Regions from separate parts of the Paenibacillus sp. EPM92 genome, predicted to be linked through region 1. Evidence: predicted binding sites of a transcription regulator. Region 1 holds the regulator's gene; the other holds the start of a gene.
The links. The regulator NrdR, encoded in region 1, represses ribonucleotide reductase genes. The targets are predictions, from matches to a motif close to AACACNATATATNGTGTT.

Region 1 (11,369 bases):
TTTTCAACCCTTGACTCTCGAGTTTTGGATTGTTTGGGTTCAGAAAAATAAAGAATGTATGCTCTTTGCCGTCCGGGCGTCAATGCTTCAAAAGCAGTTTTCAAGGCAGGGATTTCATCGAATTTATTTTGAAATTCTTCAGGAATTATGAATTCTGTATTCTTTTTAAAATTCACTTCCAAACCAGCTTTTTCAACTTCAATGGCTTCATAAATATAGGCTTTCAAGATGGTTTCCATTGCAACTATTTCTCGAACATTGGTGAACCGAATCTGGCGCGCCGCCTGTACATTCTCCGTTTGTTGGATTAGGATACCATGGGCATCCTTTAACAAGGCACCTTTGTGAAACAGAAGCGCACAGTATTCTTTAAATCCATGTATTAAAACTATGTTTTTATTCTGAAACGTGTAACAAGGATGCATCCACTTAAATTCTTCGGTCAGCTCACAGTCAAGAACGATATTTCTCAACTTCTCATATTCTTCCTTCCACTTTTTAGCCTTACTTAAAAATTCATCAACCTTAGGATTCATTCTACTCTTTGTCATCAAGGAACACTCCTCTTCATCATAATAATATTGTGTTTTCAAAATAAGCAGTTCATTTTCAAAATCTACTTGATTGCTTGCTTAGCTTGCCCCCTTTTGCGCCCAATGCTGGTGGACACGGACTACGGTCGTGTCGATCATGACCTGACTCCAATCGGGTTCTATCGAAACATGATCCAAAATGATGTCCCATATCCCCGCCTTTTGTAAGCGCCAGAAAAAACTGTAGGCGGAAGACCAGGAACCATAATAGGCAGGAAAATCTCGCCATGGAGCTCCTGTACGAGCAATCCAAAGTACGGCATTCAGCATCTGACGACGATCTTTGGGCGGACGACCTCCTTGTGGTTTTCGGGTAGGGGGCAAAAACGGCTCAATGACATTCCACTCTTCATCGCTTATTTCGTATCTGCGTCTCATAGGTTCAATTGTACTGCTTTTTTATGGATTGTACAGTTTGCGTACAGACTCTAGTAAATCAGGTATGCGGCGAAAATATAGCTCGGCTTTAATAAGACAACGTTCTTTGTTGGATTATTGAAGCCGATTATACTTATTCTTTAACTTTGCTTCGCTTCGTTGTCTTCACTTCGTTCGACTTCGCTTTTTTTAACTTCATTTCTTATCGCTTACTAATCACGTATGATTAACGTTTTTTATTTATCTTTTATGCTGTGACGACAAATTTGAAGCACGGCAAGACCTAGCCGAACAATTACACGTATTCAAAAAAGAAATAGAACGTTTCTCGACCCTCGACATTGGCGATGTACAGGTCATGAAACACGTTCTACAGAGGTTAATACAAAAAATTGAAGTTTTCGAGGGTGGAAAAATTAAAATTCACTATAATCTTTCCAACCCTCTCCCACAGAACTAAGATACAGTCTACTTGGCTGTATCTTTTCTTTCAAGTCTTACTGTACACTCCACATGTGTGGTGACGACTTGGTCAAGATGGCTGCCCAAAATAAGATCATACGGCAAAGTTATAGGTGAATGTTACAATGCCGCTGTCATGGACATCGATGCGCTTTACCAGCGCTTGCAGCGTTTCCCGGTCCAGCCTGTCTAACGGCAGGAGCCTGACAATATCCTTCAAGCTCATGGATTCGCGGCTTCCGCGCTCTTTGATGAGCTGATTGCAGGATTAGTTTCACCGTGCTGAGATGCCAGTCGGAAGAGCCGTTTTTGCGGTTTTGCCGTTAGGCCGGAGTCTGCACTTTCTCGTCCGTCAACTGGTTGGCGATCGCCCTCGAACCGCCGTTCCACCTGCCATTCGCCATAGAGGATATTACTTTTCATAGCGTTTTCCCTCCATTTCCTTATCCGAAAAAAGGCATGAAAAAAGACCGTCCAGATGGAACGGTCGAATCAATCCGTATGAATTTATATCAAGCCTATTTTGTCACACGTTTCCGTTTCGTTCTTGAAGGCAAGATGTTGATGACATCCACAACGCGATCACGTTCGTGAACGGCGTAATAAAGATTCGATCCAGGCACAAATCAAACTCGGCCTTAAAAATAATACGGAAGGGACGGTTAATTCCTTCTGCCACGGCGCTTCTCCTTCAGTTCGCTGGCCGTGTACCCTTTCATGTCGGGATTATCCAAATATTTTTGCAGAGAAGCTTTCAGTTCGGGATAGTCCTCAATTTCTTGGGCCAAGTCCAGTTCGGGATCATCTTCCGCGACCGGCTCAAAGTTCTCCACTTCCACGGAAACCAGTTTGCCCTCAATAACGAAAGGTCGGATTGCTTGCCTTCCAACGCATGTAAAAGCTCTTCCTTAGCTTGATCGCTCAACTGGTTCATGCCGCTCACCTCCATTTCATAATAACAAAATCGTGGAAAATTCGCTAAAGCTATATTATGCAAGATGCCCGCCTCGTTGGAGCTGTCTTGTTTCCGCAGCGGATTTATTTGTCCTTGGAGTCGCCCTCAGGAATGGTGTGACTGGCATTCCAGCAAGGAACATACCAGTTGTGCACCGTCCTTTAACCTATGTAGGTACATTCTTTCCTTTTTCCAGATTCACAATGAAATTATGCTTTTCCTCCCAATCCCATAATCCCGCCTTATTCTGTTCGTCCATCCGGTATTGGAACTGCTCGATTGCTATAAGTTCCCCGGATCGCAAGATTGAGGGAGGTTTGGCTTAAACACGATAGATTTATCATTCAACATCTATATATTGCAACGCATCATACATGGTTTCACCCGAATATAGCTTCGGTAATTTCAGGATAACAAATCTGTTCAAGAAGCGATTCACTTGATCAATTTTCGGATCACCATACTCATCGATGTTGCCTTCCATCTCGTATTGTGCGACCATTATCATTTCGTTGATTTGACCAATTATGCTTCTGTCGCTTGTCGGGGTATAACTAACATCTCCACAATTTAGTAAATATTTATCAACCAATACTTGTTCCATTCCATCTGCAAGCAAATTGTCGGAGATTTGCTTTACGATCAAGTCATCGAATCGCTTGAAATCAACCTTCACCAAACCAAACATCACAAAATTGTATCTTGTTTCGTTATTCATAACCAATACACACTTTCGGCGACTAAATGAAAATAAATGAGCATGCCAGCAATACAGTGGATTAGAATGTTTCGGCTTCTCAATTAACAAGGGAACACCCAGTTCGCTTGCCAGCTTTTTTGTACATTGTACTGTGATCATTGACAGTTACCTCATATCATGAACTTTTGAGTTCCAGTATTCAACGAATGCGGTATAACTTGTAACTGAAGTAAAGAACGGAATATGCTGATTAACAAGCAGCTTGTAGGAATTGACATACGGGACATGATTCTTTCGAGCCTTGGCAAGGCGGTGATGACCATCTTTCCCACTCGTTTCTTTCGATATACTTAATTATCCTCGAGATGTTCCATTCAAAAATTCCATGACGATAAAGCTCTTCATTTTCAAGAGATTCAATTGGTGAGTAGCTTTGATCGACAACCAACAAACGACATTTCTCTTGCATTCAACTCTCCATTCCTTTTACTTTCCGCAGCATTTCTTATGCTTCAGACCGTTTCCGCAAGGACAAGGATCGTTTTTGCCGAACTTAACACTTGTAACGGGCACTGCTTTAATTATGCCATCCCATTTTCAAAGGGTGTAGTCGCATTATACCTCATGATCGGCCACCTTTGAAACGCCTTTTCAGTATTTGGCTCTGATCGCCCTCGAACCGCCGTTCTACTATCCAATCCGCATGTTTTCGATTCATCATCTCCATTCTGACACCCTCCTATCCGAAAATGAGTGCAAAAAAGAAGACCAGAGCAGAAGCTCTGATCTCCCAAATAAATCCCAGTAAGATCTTTATGCCGGACTAAGTCCTCTTTCTTTTCCAATACACATTCTCTCTTTTATGTTTAATGCCATTTACCCAAACGACTGCTTCGTCTTCGTTAACCTCAAACACGAGAATGACTTGATACAGCCCCAGCCTTGCCCATTGTCCTTTCAATTTGCCTGTCAGGATTGGTTTGGCGGTAAGAGTTGGTGTAAATAGCAGTCGTTAAACGATTCCAGATAAATTCTTTCCTTCACGTCCGGCGGATAGGCGAGAATTCTGCTGAGTTCATCCAAAGCCGTTTGCGTCCAATAAACGCTATACGTTTTGTTCATGCTCAAATTCCTTGACCTTGCTGCGCAAATAGTCAAGTCCCGCTTCTTTACTGTATATGCGCCCATGTTCACGATCTTCGCGGCTCTGCTCGACTTGTCGAATGAGATCAGCATCCTCCGCGAGCGATGCGACATCCAATTGTTCCAGAACGGCTCTTTCCCGTTTCATATTCAAATACCCGATAAAATCATAAACTTCGATTGCGTCTTGTTCGGGGATTTGATCGATCATTCTTTTCAGTTCTTCCCGGTCTACACTCAACCCGTTCACCGCCTTTCCATACACCAACAACAGATTATTCCCATTATACCGCAAATGGAGCGGAACTTAGACAGAAAGATGCCATCAGGTCGCCAGACCATGGCATCTTCTAAAGCTTCGATGAGGATAGATAATAACGGTTGCCTTTGTCGCCGCGCACGTGCCCTCGTGTCGGCGAAAAAAGTCAGGCCAGGCAATCTACCTGCCTGACTCTTCTTTACCGCACGTTGCCGCACCTAAGGGAACTTTCAACCTAACTCCCCGTGAACGTGAAATTGCCTTATCGTCTATGACCTGTTCCTCGATCGCTGAGATGGCCGAACAACTTCATGTGACGGAAATCACCGTCAAAAAGCATTTGGGCAGGATTTATGAGAAAGCTGGAGTAAAAGGAAAAACTGAACTGATAAAGAAACTGATGAGTCTTTAAAAATCAGGGTATGTAGGTTGGAAATAAGTAAAAAAAGAAGACCGACTCTTCAGGAGTTACCGCATACCAAAAAACGCAGCCGCTCTGGCTGCGTTAATTTAATAGATATTGGTGGAGCCAAGGGGGATCGAACCCCTGACCTCATCGCTGCCAGCGATGCGCTCTCCCAGCTGAGCTATGGCCCCAAATTTTCCAATTATACAATTTCTTGCAACATTCAATCACTTACTTTAAGGTAGTGCATTTGCCAAGTTTGGAATCCCAGCTGAGCTAATGATCCGTGTGGCGACAAAAAAGATAATAACACAGAGGAGCTAAGCTTGTCAACGCTTTTGCGTTAATTAATTTTTCCCGCCTTCGCCGCCGACATGATGCTTGCCGAGCAGCTCGTTAAGCTCCTTCATGAACATGTTGATGTCCTTGAATTGCCGGTACACGGAAGCAAAGCGAATGTAGGCCACTTCGTCCACGGGGTACAGCTCGCTCATGACGATTTCGCCGATATCGCGGCTGTCTACTTCGGCGTGGGCGGTGTTGCGCACCTGCTTCTCGACTTCGGAGACGATCATCTCGAGACGCTCGACCGAAACCGGACGCTTCTCGCAAGCGCGGATAAGGCCGCGGAGCATTTTCTCCCGGCTGAATTCTTCCCGGCTGCCGTCCTTCTTAATGACGATCAACGGAGTCTCTTCCACCATCTCGAACGTCGTGAAGCGCTTCGTACATTTCTCGCATTCGCGGCGGCGGCGTATCGATTTATTTTCATTAGCGGGGCGGGAGTCAAGCACTTTCGTCCCGGGATAGTCGCAATAAGGGCATTTCATCGAATTTCATCCTTTCAAGTTTCCAGCGACTTCCTCACATGAAGATCGCCATTACGCACATAATAGGATTACCAACGACAAGGAGGTGAACAGACATGGGTGCAGGTCAATCCCGCAGCAGCAACGTTTTGGTAGTCCCTCAAGCAAATGCAGCGTTGGATCAACTGAAATACGAAGTAGCACAGGAACTGGGTATCGCCATTCCTCAGGATGGTTACTACGGTAACATGGCTACTCGTGATACTGGTGCAATCGGTGGTCACATCACACGACGCCTGGTACAAATCGCTGAGCAGCAACTAGCCGGTCAATTCAAATAATAACACGTTTTGAGGAATACGCAAGAAGTGTCGGACAAGGCTCCCGCAAGGGCTGCCTGTCCGATGCTTCTTTGCATTGAAAGGTCGGGACTAACCCCGGCTCCATTCGTCCCCGTACAGTTTATGATATTTGTTATAGTAGTACATCACGCGTTGAATGTAATGTCTCGTTTCACCGTAAGGAATTTGATTGGCGTTCTGTAACGTACCGTCCCACGCCTTCTCCTGCAGCCATCGGCTGACTTTGCCATGCCCCGCATTGTAACCCGCGATCATCGCATGCATATTTCCGCCGAATTGTTTGTCCATCCAGTGCAAATACCACGAGCCGAGCTCGATGCTGACCGCCGGGGTGCCTAATTTTTTCTTATACTCGGTGTCAAACGGCGCTTTCTCGATAATCCAATTTGAAGTGTCGGGCATCAGCTGCATCAAGCCGTAGGCCCCCTTATTCGATTCGGTATCCGGCTTATAATTGGATTCAACACGGATGATTGCCGCAATCAAGAACGGATCAAGCTCATACTGAAACGCGTTCCGGCGAATGTCGTCTTCATAATGAATAGGGTACAATAGACGTCCGATGAACGAGCTGCTCAAAAATAAAAAAATGAGAAAGGTCAGCAGCAATATGGCGAATACCCGCTTCTTGCGCCAAAACTTCATGTAAGCCCCCTTTCCTTCCAGAACGCCTCGATTTGCTTTTCCGTTTCTTCCAGCGAGCCTGTATTATCGATGACAATGTCCGCCAGTCGCCGTTTCTCTTCAATCGGCATTTGCGATTGAAGCCGCTGCTCCGCTTGCTCCGGCGATAACCCGTCGCGAGCCATCAGCCGCATCAATTGTACTTCGCGCGGAACGTACACGACCATGACCCGCTCCACCATCGACTGTAAGCCGGATTCGTACAGCAGCGGAATATCCACGACTACCAGCCTGTCCGGAAATTCATTCTCATAAGCCCGCATCCGCTCGCGCATCGTTGCGCGAATGGACGGATGCAGCAGACCCTCCAAGTCACGGCGCGCCTCGGGGTCGCCGAAGATACGCTCGCCAAGCTTCTTGCGGTTGAGCGAGCCGTCCTCCTGCAGCAAATCAGCCCCGAAACGTTCAATGACCTTCGCCAGCACGGGCGTGCCCGGCTCAACCACTTCACGGGCGATGCGGTCCGCATCGACAAGCAGTGCGCCGCGGCGGACGAGCATGGCGGCCACCGTGCTTTTCCCGCACGCGATGCCGCCGGTTAATCCGATATTCATCGTAAGATCCCTGCCTATTCCACCATATCAAGAACGTAGTTATAACAATTTCATGATGCCCATCACGATCAAAACAAATCCGGGCAGCACCGACAACCGGCGAACCCATTTCATCTCTGCGTACCGAAACCCGATTCTCAAGCCGAATCCGAGAAAAATGCCGCTCGACAGCGTAATGACTGCCGCTGTGAGCCAAGGCGTAAAGCCGATCAACGCGGCCCCGATCCCTGCGCCGAACGCATCCAGAGACAGTGCCAGACCAAGCAGCGTCGCCTCGTACGCCGAGATATTGCCGGAACGGTCCATATCGGCGATCGACGGCTTCCGCAAGATTTGGATAACCAGGCCGAATCGCTTCAGCTCGATGTACACAATCTCTTTCGCCGTGACCGCAACTGGCGGCGCCTCGCTTGCTTCAGACCTCCCGGCTGCCGATACGGATTCCTCTCCATCGTTAGAATCCAGACCTGGATCCTCATCCTTTTTTTGCATAAACAGCTGATACAGCGCCCACACACCGATGCCCATCAAGATGAAAGCGCCGATATCCTTGGCGACATTCGGATGAACGTAACCGCTCATCCATACGCCGATTTGCATCGAGAGCAAAATAATCAAGCCCGAGACGCAGCAAATGATCGCCACCGACAAGAACGGTATCCGAATTTTGCGCAGCCCGTACGTGACGCCGACGCCGAAGCCGTCCAAACTGACGGCAAGCGCCAGCAGCATTAATGAAAAGACCGGCAGCATGCTCTTTCCTCCCAGCTAGAAACCGTCGAAGTTAGCGGCGGTTCAATCGTTGTGCAACGACGCAGTCAGCCCTAAAGCTTATACCTCGCGAACGTCTCACTGGTTACTATATGGGAGTTCTGGGCGGGTGGTGCATCATTCGTTCATAAGCGGCCGCCGTTACGCCTAGGTCTTGCCGCCCGAGCTGCGTTTGCGTTTCAACGGCTGGCACTTCGGGCAGTAGTGCGTGCCGCGTCCGGCCACGACCTTCTTCTCGATGTGCTGCCCGCAAGTAGGGCAAGGCTCTCCTTGACGGCCGTACATGTTGAACTGGTGCTGAAACATCCCAATCTCGCCTTGTCCGTTCACGAACGATTTGATCGAGGAGCCGCCGGCCGCTACCGCATCGCGCAGCGTCGACACAATCGCCTCATGCAGCTTGGCCCATTCGGACGCGGACAACGAGTTCGCTTCCCGCTCCGGATGGATGCCGGCCCTAAACAACGATTCATCCACATAAATATTCCCGATGCCGACAATGTATTCCTGATTGAGCAGGAGCGGCTTAATTTTGGTCGTCCGCTTCGCGAGCCGGTCGGTCATCGCCTTCAGCGTGAACGCCTCGTCGAGCGGCTCAAGACCGAGCTTGCGCAGCGGCGCCTCCTGCAAATCCTGATCTTTGGCAAAAATATGCATCGTGCCGAACTGTCGCACATCTTTATACCGCAGCTCGCTCCCATCCGTGAAATGAAACACGACATGCGTATGCGGCTCAAGGGGTTCGTCTGAACGGTAAACCCCGTATCGGCCTTCCATCCGCAGATGGGAGACGAGCGTATAATGATCGAAGATGAAGCGTAAAAATTTCCCGCGCCGCTCCACCGAACGGATCGTTTCACCAACAAGCAGCGCGGCGAAAATTTCGATGTCGTCCGGATGCTGAACGATCCGCGGCAAGCGGACGGTCACCCGTTCGACGGTTTTGCCTACAACAAGCTGCTGCAGCGTGCGGCGGACCGTCTCGACCTCAGGCAATTCCGGCATGATGTTGTGTCCCTCCCGATTATTTCGCTTCGTACCAATTCGTGCCGCTGTCGACGTCGACCTTAAGCGGCACGTCCAGCTGGAGCGCCGATTCCATGACTTCCGCCACCATGCGCTTCATCGACTCCAGTTCCTCTTCCGGCACTTCAAGCACCAATTCATCGTGTACCTGCAGCAGCAAGCGGCTTCGCACGCCTTCTTCCAGCATGCGCCGATCCAGCTGCACCATAGCCAGCTTGATGATGTCCGCGGCAGATCCCTGGATCGGCGAATTCATCGCGGTTCGTTCCGCGAACGAACGGATGTTATAGTTGGACGCCGTAATCTCCGGCAAATAGCGGCGGCGGTGGAGCAGCGTCGTGACGTAGCCGTCGGTTCGCGCCTTCTTCACAATATCTTCCATATATTGGCGAACCCCCTGGAACACGGCAAAATATTGCTCGATAAACTGAGCCGCGTCTTTACGGGTAATGTTCAGGTTCTGCGACAAGCCGTAATCGCTGATGCCGTACACGATGCCGAAGTTAACGGCTTTCGCTTGGCGGCGCATATTCGAGTCGACCTGCTCCTCCGCCACGCCGAACACGTCCATCGCCGTCTTCGTATGAATGTCCATATTGTTGCGGAACGCTTCAATGAGCCGCGCATCCTGTGAAATGTGCGCGAGCACGCGCAGCTCGATCTGCGAGTAGTCGGCCGTCAAGATACGCCACCCCGGTTCGGATGGCACGAACACCTTGCGGATTTTGCGTCCTTCTTCGAGACGGATCGGGATGTTCTGCAGGTTCGGGTATTGGCTGCTCAGCCTGCCCGTAGCCGCAATCGTCTGCCTGTAGTACGTGTGCACCTTGCCGGTATCGGGCCGAACCTCTTTCAGCAGCCCTTCCACATACGTGGATTGCAGCTTCGCCAGCGTGCGGTAATGCAAAATTTGAGCAACGACCGGGTGGCGGTCCTGCAGCTTCTCGAGCACCTCGGCGTCGGTGGAATAGCCGGTCTTCGTCTTCTTCACAACGGGCAGCTGCAGCTTCTCGAACAAAATTTCGCCGAGCTGCTTCGGCGAATTGATGTTGAATTCCGTGCCGACCGATTCATAGATGCTCTGTATAATCTGTTCGACCCGTCCGCTCAATTCGGCGCCGTACCCCTTCAGCTCCTCGGTATCGACCTTGATGCCCTTCTTCTCCATCGAAGCCAATACAAGCGCAAGCGGGAGCTCAAGCTCGTAGAACAACCCGTGCATTTCGCTGGCCTCAAGGGCCGCCATCAGCTTCGGCGTCAGCCGCTGCACGGCTGCCGCCTTGCGTCCCATGAAGCCGGCCAGTACGTCCTGCTCCGGCACCTGGAACTTCGCCCCCTTGCCGAACACGTCTTCGTCGGCAGGCAGCGCCGGCAAGCCGTAACGCGACGTCAGACCGGACAGCGTCAGCGTAGACTCGGTCGGATCGAGCAAATAACCGGCCAGCAGCACGTCGAAGGCCACGCCCTGCAGCTCGAGGCCTCTCCACCAAAGAGCGACGACTGCCTTATGCAAGTCGTACACGGTGATCGACTTGCCTTCGTCGGCCAGCCAGGCGCGAACTTCGCCGGCGCCATCCCCCGTCAGCATGTCGAACGGAACGTAGTGCACGCGGCCTGACTCGGCGCAGGAATCCTCCTGCGCTTCGGAGGAGCCTCCCCCCGTATCGTCCGCCTCATAGAACGCGATGCCGAGCACCTCGGACGTATGCGGATTGTCTCCGATCAATTCGACGTGGAGCGCTTTTACGCGCGGCAGCGCAGCGATAAGCTTGTCCAGCTGCGCCTGATCGGATACCCGCACCGTCTCCACAGAAGCGGCCGGAGCCGCTTCGGTCCCGTCCTCAGACGATTCGTCTCCGACACCGACGCCGTGCAAATCGAGCCGTTCCAGCAGCGATTTGAATTCCAGCTTGCGGAACATCTCCCCGAGCGCCTGCTTGTCGTAACCCGCATAAGAGAGCGAATCGAGCGGCATATCGACCGGCACCTCGCGGTAAATGGTCGCAAGCTCCTTGCTCATCCGCGCATCGTCGGCATGTGCGGCGACCTTCTCGCCCATCTTGCCTTTGATCTGCGATGCATGCTCCAATACGTTTTCTACGGTCCCGTATTCATGCAGCAGCTTGAGCGCCGTCTTCTCGCCGACCCCGGGAATGCCCGGAATATTATCGGACGTATCGCCCATAAGTCCCTTCAAATCGATGATTTGCTGCGGTTTCAGCCCATACTTCTCGTCGATATGAGCAGGGTCGAACAGCTCGATCTCG
Region 2 (11,369 bases), on a different contig from region 1:
TGGAAGCCGGCGGCATCGACGAGCTGCAGCGCCTCTACGTCAAGTTCCACGACGAAGCGGACGTGAAGCCGGAGCTGGAGGACGAAGCGCGCGCCTGGTTCGTGAAGCTGGAGCAGGGCGACGAAGAAGCGCACAAGCTGTGGCGCTGGTTCGTGGAAATCAGCTTGAAGGAATTCCACAAGATGTACGATCTGCTCGGCGTCAAGTTCGATTCGTACGCGGGCGAGAGCTTCTATAACGACAAGATGGCGGCTGTGCTCGAGGAGCTCAAGACGAAACAGCTGCTCGAGGAAGACGATGGCGCGCTGCTCGTGAAGCTGGAAGATTACAATATGCCTCCGGCGTTGATGGTGAAGAAGGACGGCGGAACACTGTACCATACGCGCGACGTTACGGCGGCGATTTATCGCAAGCACACGTACGATTTCGAGAAGGCCGTATACGTGACGGATGCCGGGCAAAGCCTGCACTTCCAGCAATGGTTCAAGGTGATCGAGCTGATGGGTTATGACTGGGCGAAGCAGCTCGTCCACGTGCCGTTCGGCAAAGTCAGCCTGGAAGGCGCGAAGCTGTCGACGCGCAAGGGCAATGTCATCAACCTGGAAGAGCTGTTGACCAAGGCGATCGAGAAAACGCGCGAAATCATCGAAGAGAAAAATCCGGAGCTCGAGAACAAGGAAGAAGTTGCGCGTCAAGTCGGGGTCGGCGCGGTTGTGTTCAACGATTTGTCGAACAACCGGATCAAGGACATCGTCTTCTCGTGGGACGAGGCGCTTAACTTTGAAGGCGAAACCGGGCCCTACGTGCAGTACGCCCATGCCCGTGCCTGCAGCATCCTGCGCAGAGCGGGTGCGGTCGATACGGCGTCGGCGAAGCTGGAGCTGTTGACGGAACCGGCGGAGCAGGGTCTCGTTCGCGAGCTGCACCTGTTCAAGGAGCGGGTCGTTCAGGCGATGGACAAGCTGGAGCCTTCGATCATCAGCCGGTATTTGATCGATCTGGCGCAGGTTTTCAACCGTTTCTATAAGGAGTGTCCGATTCTGAAAGCGGATGTGAACGCGGACGTGCAGGCGGCGCGTCTGGCGCTGACGAAAGCGACGACCGTGGCTCTGACGAACGGGCTCGCTTTGATCGGCTTGGACGCGCCGGAGAAAATGTAAGGATTGTGAAAATGTAAAGACCGTCGTGAGAGTGGAAAAGCGGGGCTAGTGCGCGTGAGTGGAGGCGCATCGCAGCTCCGCTTTTTTTTGTTGGAGCGCTTCCGTGTCAACGAAACGGCAAACACCCGTCCACCGGGTGCCTTCACGATAAGGTGCGGCGAACGTGAACGGGTGTTTGCCCGCATGCATCGTTTCATGCAGGACGTCAAAGATTTAGCGGCCGCGGTGCCTTGGCTTTCTGAACGGCGATCTCGCGCTTGCGTGCCTTGTCGGCTTCCTTCTGCTCGCGGGAGGCGACTTTGCGTGTCTTCTTGCGGTGCTCCAGCTCAGCCATTAACGCTGCTTTGGCCAAATCGCGAATGCCTTGACGCTCCATCTCTTTCGCCGCCTCGCGTGTGAGCCGTTTCGGATTGATGCGTCCGCGCTCCGTAAATATTGGCGCCTCCACACTGGAGGCGGTTCTGCGGAAGAGCCGCGGCAGCGTGGCGTTAATAAACTCAAGCACCTCCGCATCGTGCGGTTCCGCGCCGAAGACGTGTCGGCACGCTTTGTATCGACCGTCCGCTTCTTCCTCCGCTACACCTACCCAAAATTCGCCATCCCGATAAACCGTAAGCTGCATGACGTTCCCCTCCTTTGGAATACAGGAGCGAGGGACATCCCGAGGGGGAAGGCTACGACACGGAAACAGCCGCTTCCCGGGGCCGGGACGGGCGGGGGTTCCGTGCATCCGGACTACCGACCGGACCGTGTTTTTACGCTTCTGGCGTTATTATAAGTCGGTTTTCGGGTTTGCGGCAACCCCCCGGTGCGCATACTGATGAGGAAAGGAGAGAGGTGCGCATGGTCAAGGGCGACGAGCTCGCGAAATATGTGATCGAACGGGTCGTGAGGTACATGGAAACGCCGAAGGAAGTGCGTAAGCAGGCGCGCGCCGGGCGGAAAGAATTAAAAGAGCATTGGGAGGTTCGATGGTTCGGCATGCTGCCGCTCGCGCTGCGGATGTGGTCGGGGCGTTGGGGGCGGCGTAAAGAAAAGGAACGGTGAGCCGCTTTGATCCGCAAAAAAAAAGGAAAAGCTTCTTGTTCCCGAAAGCATGGGCGCGTTCTGGAAGAACGGCTGCTGCCGACGGCAACACAGGAAGCTTTTCGATATATAGGGAAGAGAGGAGAAAAACCGTAGGTTAAGGGTAAAAACGGCCCAGACGCGCTAACGCATCCAGTGGAATGAACCGGTCGCCGTCCTGCGCGACCTGTACGAACGAATCGCCGCCGGACCAAAGCTGGTAGCCGGCTACGGCGAGCGGCACAGTGACGGAGCCGTTATACAGCTCGGCCGCAAAAACCGGCGGCTGCCCGGCCTCGATCCGCTCGCGGACCCGGGGGAAACTGCCGTCTGCAGCCTGTTCGCCGCGCACCCAAGGCAAGGTACCGTAAGGATCGTGAGGCGTTGTTTCTCCGGTTTCTATTATTGTATGCGACGAATCAAGTTTCGTGAACGTTTTCATGGTGGAAGAAGACATGTTTTCTCCGGGGGAGGGCAGATCCGATTCGGCTATTGGCAGCTCCTCGCCCGTCTTGGCGTCGAGGTACCAAATCCGGTCCGCGTTCTCGACGGACACCTTCCAAACGGCCTGCAGCGGATTCCAATATAAACGCTCGGCATGATAAGGATATTCGATAAGTTCAAGCCGTACCAGACTTTGGTACAGCGTGTTTGCGCTGAAAAGCGGGAAGCTGCCTTTACCGTACTCGGTCAGAAGGTATTGGCCGGATTCGTCGGCATGCACGACCAGATAGCCGATTTCTTGTCCTCCGGAACGGACCAGGATGATCCATCCGTGCGTTCCGGGCCCGAGCGGCTGGCTTGTCCACTCGGCCTGCGGCCAGGTATCGAAGCCGGGCTGTTCGGCAAGCTGCGAGATAAAGCGGTTGACCGCTTCACGCAGTTCGGGAGCGGGGACGCCGGTCGGCAAGGTCCGCGCGCCGACAGCCTGCTTGAGTGCGGCAGCGGGCAATTCGTCCTGCCGGGCATGAACGGAAACGGTTTCGGGCGCCGGCCCGAAGGCCAGCAGGCTTGTCCCGATCAGCAAGGCCGAGAGCAGAAACGTTAGCTTCTTCATATCATTCACCTGCTTCGCGTGGAGTCGGTGCATCGTTCCTGTGCGCCGCAAGAGCGAATATGCTCTTATTGTACAAGTTATGCCGGGAAAAGTTTGTTAGAACCTGTAGATACGTACAAAATACTTTTCCTGCAAAAACGCTAGCTTTCGCGCGCGTTCGTCAGGAGAGTCTCCCGTTCGCAGCGGGGACGTGGAACAATCCGCAATTGATGGCGGATATTTGGACGCGCGGCCGATACTGCCATTCCACTTCTTGCGTGCGATTCGCATACTGCGCCTCGATCTCCGGGCGCGCTTCGGGCTCCGCCGTCGGCAGCATCGGCTCGTAGTAATCGCGAACGCGCGCGTGTTCTTCGGCGAGACGGAGGCGGGCCTCCTCGGCCCAGCGGTGATCGTAGGCGGCCAGCTTCGCTTCCATGTACTGCTCCAGGAACAGGACGGCGCGCGGCAGCGTAATCTTGTCCGGCGTCACGTACACATGAGCGGGGAGACGCGGCGTCAGCTTGCGGGCGGCGATCCATTCCTGGAACTGCTCGCGGATTTCGCCCGTTTGCAGCTGGATGCCGATCGAATGAATTTCGCTGCGCTTCATGTCGCTCGTCAGCTCGACCTTGTAGTTGACGGCGAGCCACGTTTCGTACGGGATCGTTTGCGTATGCCGCGGCTCCGGAGGCACGTAGGCCTCGAACAGCCGTACGAACTTCCCTTTGGCGCGCACCGCGGCGAAAATTTGCTCCAGCCGGCGGCTGCCGTACGTCACCTCGTCGCGCGGCACTCGTGCGGTGAACGCCGTTGGCACGAAGCCGAAGTAACGGCCGAGAATGCTGTCGCCCTGCGGCTGCGGAAGCGGCGGCGCAGCCTGGCCGTTCGCGGCGGCAGAGCTTGGGCTGCCTGCGGCTGCACCGGTTGTGCCGCCCGCAGGCGCGCCCGCCCCGGCCATCCCCGGCGGCGCGGCGGTGCTGATGCCGGGCTGCTGCACCTGAGGATGGAGCTCGCGGTACGCGTCAGGGTCGAAAATAAAGGTGCACGTCATCGTCTCCGGCGTGACCCCGGTGCGTTCGACGAAGCTCCAATAATACGGCCGGTGGGTTAAATCCCGATCGGCCGACGGCGAAAGCTTCACCGTGACGTAAGCGGGATGCTTCTCCATAATTTCGCACTGCTCGGCTTCGAGGTAGCGGAGGACGAACGATTGAATTTGCTGCGCGTTCATCGTCATCCCTGCACCTCCTCGCCGCCTGCGGCGGAATGCGGAGAAATGGTTTGGCCGACTGCGTTCAGCAGCGACGACAGCCGTTCGCCGTCCTGCGCCTCGGCCTGCACTTCGCTGCGCAGCTGTGTGAACGATTGGCCGAGGTCGTCGATTTGCCGGCGGATGTCGTCTTGGCTGCGTGAAGACAGGATCATTTTCGCCAGATGCGATTCCAGGGAAGTGGTCTTCTCCAGTCGCTCCAGAATCGTATCCAGCCCGCCGATGACGAGCTCGAACATGTTGATCTTCTCGTGCAGCAGCGAAAGGATGTGCTCCTCGATCGTACCTGTTGTCGACAGGTTATATATTTTCACGTCCTGCTGCTGTCCTAACCGGTGTACCCGGCCGATCCGCTGCTCGACGCGCATCGGGTTCCACGGCAAATCGAAGTTGATCATATGGTGGCAAAACTGCAGGTTGATGCCTTCGCCCCCGGCTTCGGTCGCAATCAGCACTTGCGCGCGGTTGCGGAACAGATCCATCATCCAATCCTTCTTGCCCCGGTTCATTCCTCCGCGATACGGGACGGCGGTAATTTTGCGGTCCTTCAAATATTGCAGCAGATACTCCTGCGAAGCGCGGTATTCGGTGAAAATAATGACCTTGTCCTGAATCGACTCGATCAGCTCGAGCACTTTCTCCGCCTTCGTGTTTGCTTTGATGCTGCGAATGAGCTCGACCAGCGCCCAGATACGTGGGCGGATCGGCGAGTCTTCTTCCGTCTTCTTAAACATATTGACCAGTGTAATAAACACGGCGTCGCGGCTTGAACACACTTCGCGCTGCAGTGTAACGAGCGAGAGGATGCTGCTGAGATCGCCGCCGGACTCCTCATAACGTCCTTTGACGAAGTCGGTGACGCCGTCGTACAGCGCCTGTTCCTCCGCGGAGAGCTGAAGCGGGATGTTGCGCACCACGCGCTTCGTGAACGAGACGTTGCCGTCGCTGCGCCGGTTGCGGATCATCACTTTACTAAGCTCCTGCTGCAGCTGACCTTCGTTCTTCGGCACCCGCTTGTCGACGACAAAGTTCGCTTGAAAGCTCGATTGTCCGCCGAGCTGCCCCGGCTTCAGCAGCGTGATCAGGTTGTACAGCTCCTTGAGATCGTTCTGCACCGGGGTGGCGGTCAGCAGCAGGCAATGTTTTTTGCGCAGCTCGATGACGAACTGGTAATTGGTCGTTTTTTTGTTTTTCAGCTTATGCGCCTCGTCGATGATCAGCATGTCGTATTCTTGCTCCATCACGATACTGCGGTGCGGGTCGCGTTTCGCGGTATCCATCGAGGCGACGATAATGTCGTTCTGCGCCCACATATATTCCTTCTTCTGCGCGACGGCGGGGATGCCGAACTTCTGATTCAGCTCGCGGACCCACTGCAGCACGAGGGAAGCGGGGACGAGAATGAGCACCTTTTTGATCAAACCCCGAATCAAGTATTCCTTCAAAATAAGACCGGCCTCGATCGTCTTCCCGAGACCGACCTCGTCGGCGAGAATGGCGCGACCGCGCATTTCGGTGAGCACCTTCCTGGCCGTATCGATCTGATGCTCCATCGGCACGAGATTGGGCAGATGCGTCAGGCACAGAAGCTCGTCGAACGACCGGATTAAGCCGGAGCGCTCGGCTTCGATTGCCAGCCGGAACATCGTCCAATCGTCCCATGGGCCGTTACGCTGCGCCCGGGCATGCAGCTCCTCGAACCAATCCCGTTCAAAATGCAGCTCGACATGCTCGTTCAACGGCCGCACGTGTTCTTTTCGTTCGGTAGGTTGCATGAGGGTTTTTCGCTCCTTTTTCATCGGCACGATGCTAGAGATCGGTTAAAAAGCTGCATCGGTTCTGGTAGCCGAGCTTTTTAACCAGGCAAGCCAGAGTTAATTTTTAGTATGCACGAAAGGGCGGGCTTTCAAACGGCGTTCGAATGCATTATGATGAAGGGAAGCGCACTTTCGGGGCGCAGATCCTATATATAAGCTGGTGATGGGGAATGGTTGAAGAGTGGCGGTTCATTCGGTCGGGGCATGGGGCTCCGGCCTACAATATGGCGGTCGACGAGGCGATTTTGACGGCGCACAGCGAAGGGAAGGTGCCGCCGACGGTGCGGTTCTACGGCTGGTCGCCGGCGACGCTGTCGATCGGATACTTTCAGAAGGCGAAGGATGAAGTCGATTTCGCAGCGGTGGAACGTGCGGGGCTCGGCTTCGTCCGGCGGGCGACCGGGGGACGGGCGGTGCTTCATGATCAGGAGCTGACCTACAGTATCATCGTCTCCGAGGACTATCCGGGCATTCCGGGCAGCGTGACGGAGGCGTACCGGGTGCTCAGCCACGGGCTGCTGCTCGGGTTCCGCCGTTTGGGGCTGGAAGCCGATATGGTGCAGCTGGCAAGCGAGGACGACCAGCAGAAGTACGCGTCCATGGGCTCGGCGGCTTGTTTCGATTCTCCTTCGTGGTACGAGCTGGTCGTGGAGGGCCGGAAAGTGGCGGGCAGCGCGCAAACGCGGGCGAAAGGCGTCGTGCTGCAGCACGGCTCGATCCTGCTCGATCTGGACGCGGATGCGCTGTTCGATTTGCTGCTGTTCTCCAGCGATAAGGTGAAGGATCGGATGAAACAGCAATTCCTCCGCAAAGCGGTGGCCATCAATGATTTGATGCGGGATGCCGGACGAGACGCCGTCGGGCTTGAGGCTGTGGACGAGGCGTTCGCCGCCGGCATCGCCGAAGGGCTTGGCATCCGGCTCGTGGAAGGCGAGCTGACCTTGTACGAGCGCGAGCTGGCGCAGCAGCTGGTGAAGGAGAAGTACGATAACCGCGAATGGAATTTGCGGAGATAACGGATCTTGAATGGGAAAACCCTGTACCGCCCCTGACGGCGCATGCGCGATACGTTGGACGGCGGTACAGTTTTTGTTGTGGGGACCGCGCAGAGCGCAAAGCGGATTTAAAGGCCGATTAATAGCTCAAAGGCTGCCTGCAGCCTTCGTGTGACCGGACCGGGGATGCCTTGAGCCACAGGGGCGTCATCGATGCGGACGATCGGCGTCACCTCCACCGTTGTACCGGTAATGAACGCTTCGTCGGCTTCCCGGAGCATGTCGATCGTGAACGGCTCTTCGATGACGGGAATGCCGAGCTCCCGGGCGAGCCGGAGTACCACCAGCCTTGTGATCCCGTGCAAAATGAGATGGTTGGCCGGGTGCGTGCAGACGGCCCCGTCCCGGACGATCATGACGTTGGACGCGCTGCACTCGGTTACCGTACCGCTGCGGTGCAGGATCACCTCGTCCGCGCCGCGATCAAGCGCCTCCTGCTTCGCAAGCACGTTCGGCAATAAGTTGAGCGTCTTCAAGTCGCAGCGCAGCCAGCGGATATCTTCCGCCGTTACGGCGCTAATCCCTTGCTGCATGGAGGCAAGGGGCCGTCCGTATTCCGACGCGGAAGCGAACAGCACCGGTGCGGCGTCGGCCGGGAACGGGTGGGAGCGCGGGGCTTCTCCGCGTGTGATTTGCATGTAAACGGTGCCCGTTTGCAGCTCGTTCGCCGCAATCAGTTCCCGGAGCTTCGCAGCCATCGCTTCGCGGGGGAGCGGAAGCGGGATCCGCAGGGCGGCAGCCGTCCGCTCCAACCGGTCGAAATGGGCGTCTGCTTCGAAGAGACGGCCGTGATACACGCGAAACACTTCATAAATGCCGTCCCCAAAATAATACCCGCGGTCATCGGGTGAAATTCGAACCTCTTCTTTGGAAAGCAGCCCTTGCTGAAACCATATTTGCTGCGGCATCGCATGATCCTCCTTAAGTTATACAGGTTGCGCGGAAACAGGAACGTGTGTTTGCGTTTCTGCGGATGTTTGTGTTATGATAATTTTAGACTAACAACGTTGTACGGAGTTGTCAAAAGTTTGAAAGGCCGATTATAGGCTCAGTTACAAAAGGCCCGTCCAGATCGCAGTGAGGGACGGTTCGAGACGAAGTGAAGGGCTCGTCAACGTGTCGAAAGTCCTCTTCCCACGCGTTAGAAGAAACGGATTTTGTCGAATAAACTATAGTTATGGTGAACGAAAAAGAGAGCAAAACGAAGAAAATTGAAGAGAATTCGGGAGAGGCTCGGACTAACTCGGCAATTTCAAGGATATCTCATTCGATACACTATATATTGTATTGTATAATGAATTTCGCATACCAGATATTGTGATTTGACGAATTGGCTGATCATTTATTCCGGGAGGTTGTTGTTTTGAAAACTACGCAGCAGACCAAATTGGAAGGTTTAAGCGAGAAAATATTTCTGGACCGTTACGCTATGAAGGACGCCGATACGAGCCATACGAAGGTGGGCGATACGGTTCTGGTATTGACCAAAGATGATCCGAAATTTCCCGCGAAGGAAGTCGGTGAAGTGATTGAACGTCAGGGCAGACAAGTTAAAGTGAAGCTGCGCAGCGGCGACGTCGTAGAGTCGTCGGTCGAGAAGCTGACCTTAACGCTTGAGAAAACACCGCAGCAAATGTGGGATCGCTTGGCCGCTGCCATGGCATCAGTAGAGGCAACACCGGAGAAGCGCGAAGAATGGACGGACAAGTTCCGTTATATATTGGACGACTGGAAGCTGGTTCCCGGCGGGCGCATCGCCGCAGGAGCGGACGCCAGCGACGAGCTTACGCTGTTTAACTGTTACGTCATTCCGTCTCCGCATGACAGCCGCGGCGGCATTATGGCGACGCTGTCGGAAATGACGGAAATTATGGCGCGCGGCGGAGGTGTAGGGATCAATCTGTCCTCGCTCCGTCCGCGGCGTTCCGTTGTCAGAGGCGTGAACGGTTCCTCCAGCGGCGCCGTTTCATGGGGAGGGCTGTTCAGCTATACGACCGGCTTGATCGAACAGGGCGGAAGCCGCCGCGGCGCGCTGATGCTGATGATCAACGACTGGCATCCGGACGTGGTCGATTTCATCACCGTCAAACAGACGATGGGGCAAATTACGAACGCCAACCTGTCGGTTTGCGTGAGCAACAGCTTCATGAAAGCCGTTAAGGAAGATTTGGACTGGGAGCTCGTATACCCGGATACGACCGACCCCGAGTACAACGACATTTGGGACGGCGATCTGGAGAAGTGGCGGAAGACCGGCAAAGCCGTTATTACCTACCGTACGGTCAAAGCGCGCGACGTTTGGCATACGATCATCGAGTCGGCTTGGAAATCGGCGGAGCCCGGCGTCGTTTTTATGGAATATTACAACCAGATGTCCAACAGCTGGTACTTCAACCCGATCATTTGCACGAATCCGTGCGGCGAACAAGGGCTTCCCGCTTGGGGCGTCTGCAACTTGTCGGCCGTGAATCTGTCGAAGTTTTACGATGAGGCGAATCACGACGTCGACTGGGATGAACTGGCCAAAGTCGTTCGTTACTCGACACGGTTCTTGGACAACGTCATCGACAAGACGCCTTACCATTTCGAAGAAAACCGTCTGAACCAGCAGAATGAACGCCGTATCGGCTTGGGATCAATGGGGCTGGCGGAATTGATGATAAAGCTCGGCATTCGTTACGGCAGTCCGGAATCGCTGCAGTTTTTGGATAAAATTTATGGCTTTATGGCGCGGGAGGCTTACCTCGCTTCTGCGGATATCGCCGAGGAGAAGGGCTCGTTTACCCAATTCGAGGCCGATAAATTCCTGCAAAGCGGCTTTATGAAATCGATGACCTCCGTATATCCGGAAGTCGGCGCCGCCGTGAAGAAGAAGGGCATGCGCAATGTGACGGTCATTACTCAAGCGCCTACGGGCAGCACGGGGACGATGGTCGGCACATCGACGGGAATCGAACCGTACTTTGCCTTCGAATATTACCGCCAAAGCCGACTCGGATTCGACAAGCAGTACGTTCCGATCGCTCAGCAGTGGAAGGATCAGCATCCGAACGAAGAGCTCCCGGATTATTTCGTTACATCGATGGATTTGTCTGCGGAGGATCATATCCGTGTGCAGGCGGCCATCCAGAAGTGGGTGGACAGTTCCATTTCGAAAACAGCGAACTGCCCGTCCGATTTCACGGTCGAAGAAACGAAACGCTTGTACGAGCTTGCTTTCGATCTCGGCTGCAAAGGCGTAACGATTTACCGTGACGGCAGCCGCGATGTGCAGGTGCTCAGCACGGAGAAGAAGGAAGAGAAGAAGGTCGAGCAGGCTCCGGCCGCGTCTGCAGAGAATGCCAACGACCATTCCTCGTTGTCCAGCTTGTCGCAATCGCTGTCCGTGAACATCGACGCGAAGACGGAGGAAGTGTTCGACAAGCAGTATAAGCGCCGTCCGCAAGCGCTGCGCGGTGCGACTTATAAATTCAATACGCCTTTCGGCATGGCGTACATTACGATCAATGATATGAACGGCACGCCGAGCGAAATTTTCTTGAACGTAGGCAAGGCCGGCTCCGACGTGTTCGCGATGTCCGAAGCACTCGGCCGCGTCTGCTCCTTGTTCCTCCGCTACGGCGATCACGGCAACAAAGTACAGCTGCTCGTGAAGCACCTGAAGGGCATCGGCGGTTCCGGCGCCATCGGATTCGGCGCCAACCGCGTTGAATCGATCGCTGACGCAGTGGCCAAAGCGCTTGAAATGCATGGCGATTTCACCGATACCGCCGAAGACTACATCACGGCCACGCAAGAAGTCGTGATGGAAACTACCGCCCAATACGCGGTTACCCGCAACGCGGCCACATCCCTTGACCTGTGCCCGTCCTGCGGCTCCGCCTCGCTGATCAACAGCGAAGGCTGCAAAAACTGCTCCAACTGCGGATACAGCAGATGTTCGTAAGGAAAGAGGCCGTGAGG

Region 2: JMF85_RS22770 (adenosylcobalamin-dependent ribonucleoside-diphosphate reductase) is a predicted target of NrdR. The motif match lies at 8,678-8,695, and genes of this name have one in related genera.

The regions. Positions count from the first base shown of each region.
Region 1 covers NZ_BCPS01000096.1:113,958-125,326, forward strand. The annotation lists gene JMF85_RS24085 (YdeI/OmpD-associated family protein) at 1-551, opposite strand, end outside; gene JMF85_RS28705 (IS5 family transposase) at 633-971, opposite strand; gene JMF85_RS28470 (hypothetical protein) at 1,528-1,659, opposite strand; gene JMF85_RS24095 (hypothetical protein) at 1,656-1,856, opposite strand; gene JMF85_RS24100 (hypothetical protein) at 2,096-2,272, opposite strand; gene JMF85_RS24105 (DUF6933 domain-containing protein) at 2,729-3,247, opposite strand; gene JMF85_RS28710 (SEC-C metal-binding domain-containing protein) at 3,575-3,661, opposite strand; gene JMF85_RS24115 (hypothetical protein) at 4,194-4,472, opposite strand; gene JMF85_RS28715 (helix-turn-helix transcriptional regulator) at 4,633-4,902, shown strand; tRNA gene JMF85_RS24125 (tRNA-Ala) at 5,012-5,087, opposite strand; gene nrdR (transcriptional regulator NrdR) at 5,244-5,726, opposite strand; gene JMF85_RS24135 (alpha/beta-type small acid-soluble spore protein) at 5,822-6,046, shown strand; gene JMF85_RS24140 (lytic transglycosylase domain-containing protein) at 6,137-6,712, opposite strand; gene coaE (dephospho-CoA kinase) at 6,709-7,305, opposite strand; gene ytaF (sporulation membrane protein YtaF) at 7,345-8,058, opposite strand; gene mutM (DNA-formamidopyrimidine glycosylase) at 8,224-9,081, opposite strand; gene polA (DNA polymerase I) at 9,101-11,369, opposite strand, start outside.
Region 2 covers NZ_BCPS01000090.1:19,374-30,742, reverse strand. The annotation lists gene argS (arginine--tRNA ligase) at 1-1,160, shown strand, start outside; gene JMF85_RS22805 (YjdF family protein) at 1,366-1,782, opposite strand; gene JMF85_RS22800 (YqzE family protein) at 2,004-2,207, shown strand; gene JMF85_RS22795 (hypothetical protein) at 2,344-3,282, opposite strand; gene JMF85_RS22790 (YqhG family protein) at 3,443-4,501, opposite strand; gene JMF85_RS22785 (DEAD/DEAH box helicase) at 4,498-6,309, opposite strand; gene JMF85_RS22780 (lipoate--protein ligase family protein) at 6,522-7,367, shown strand; gene dat (D-amino-acid transaminase) at 7,475-8,314, opposite strand; gene JMF85_RS22770 (adenosylcobalamin-dependent ribonucleoside-diphosphate reductase) at 8,770-11,352, shown strand.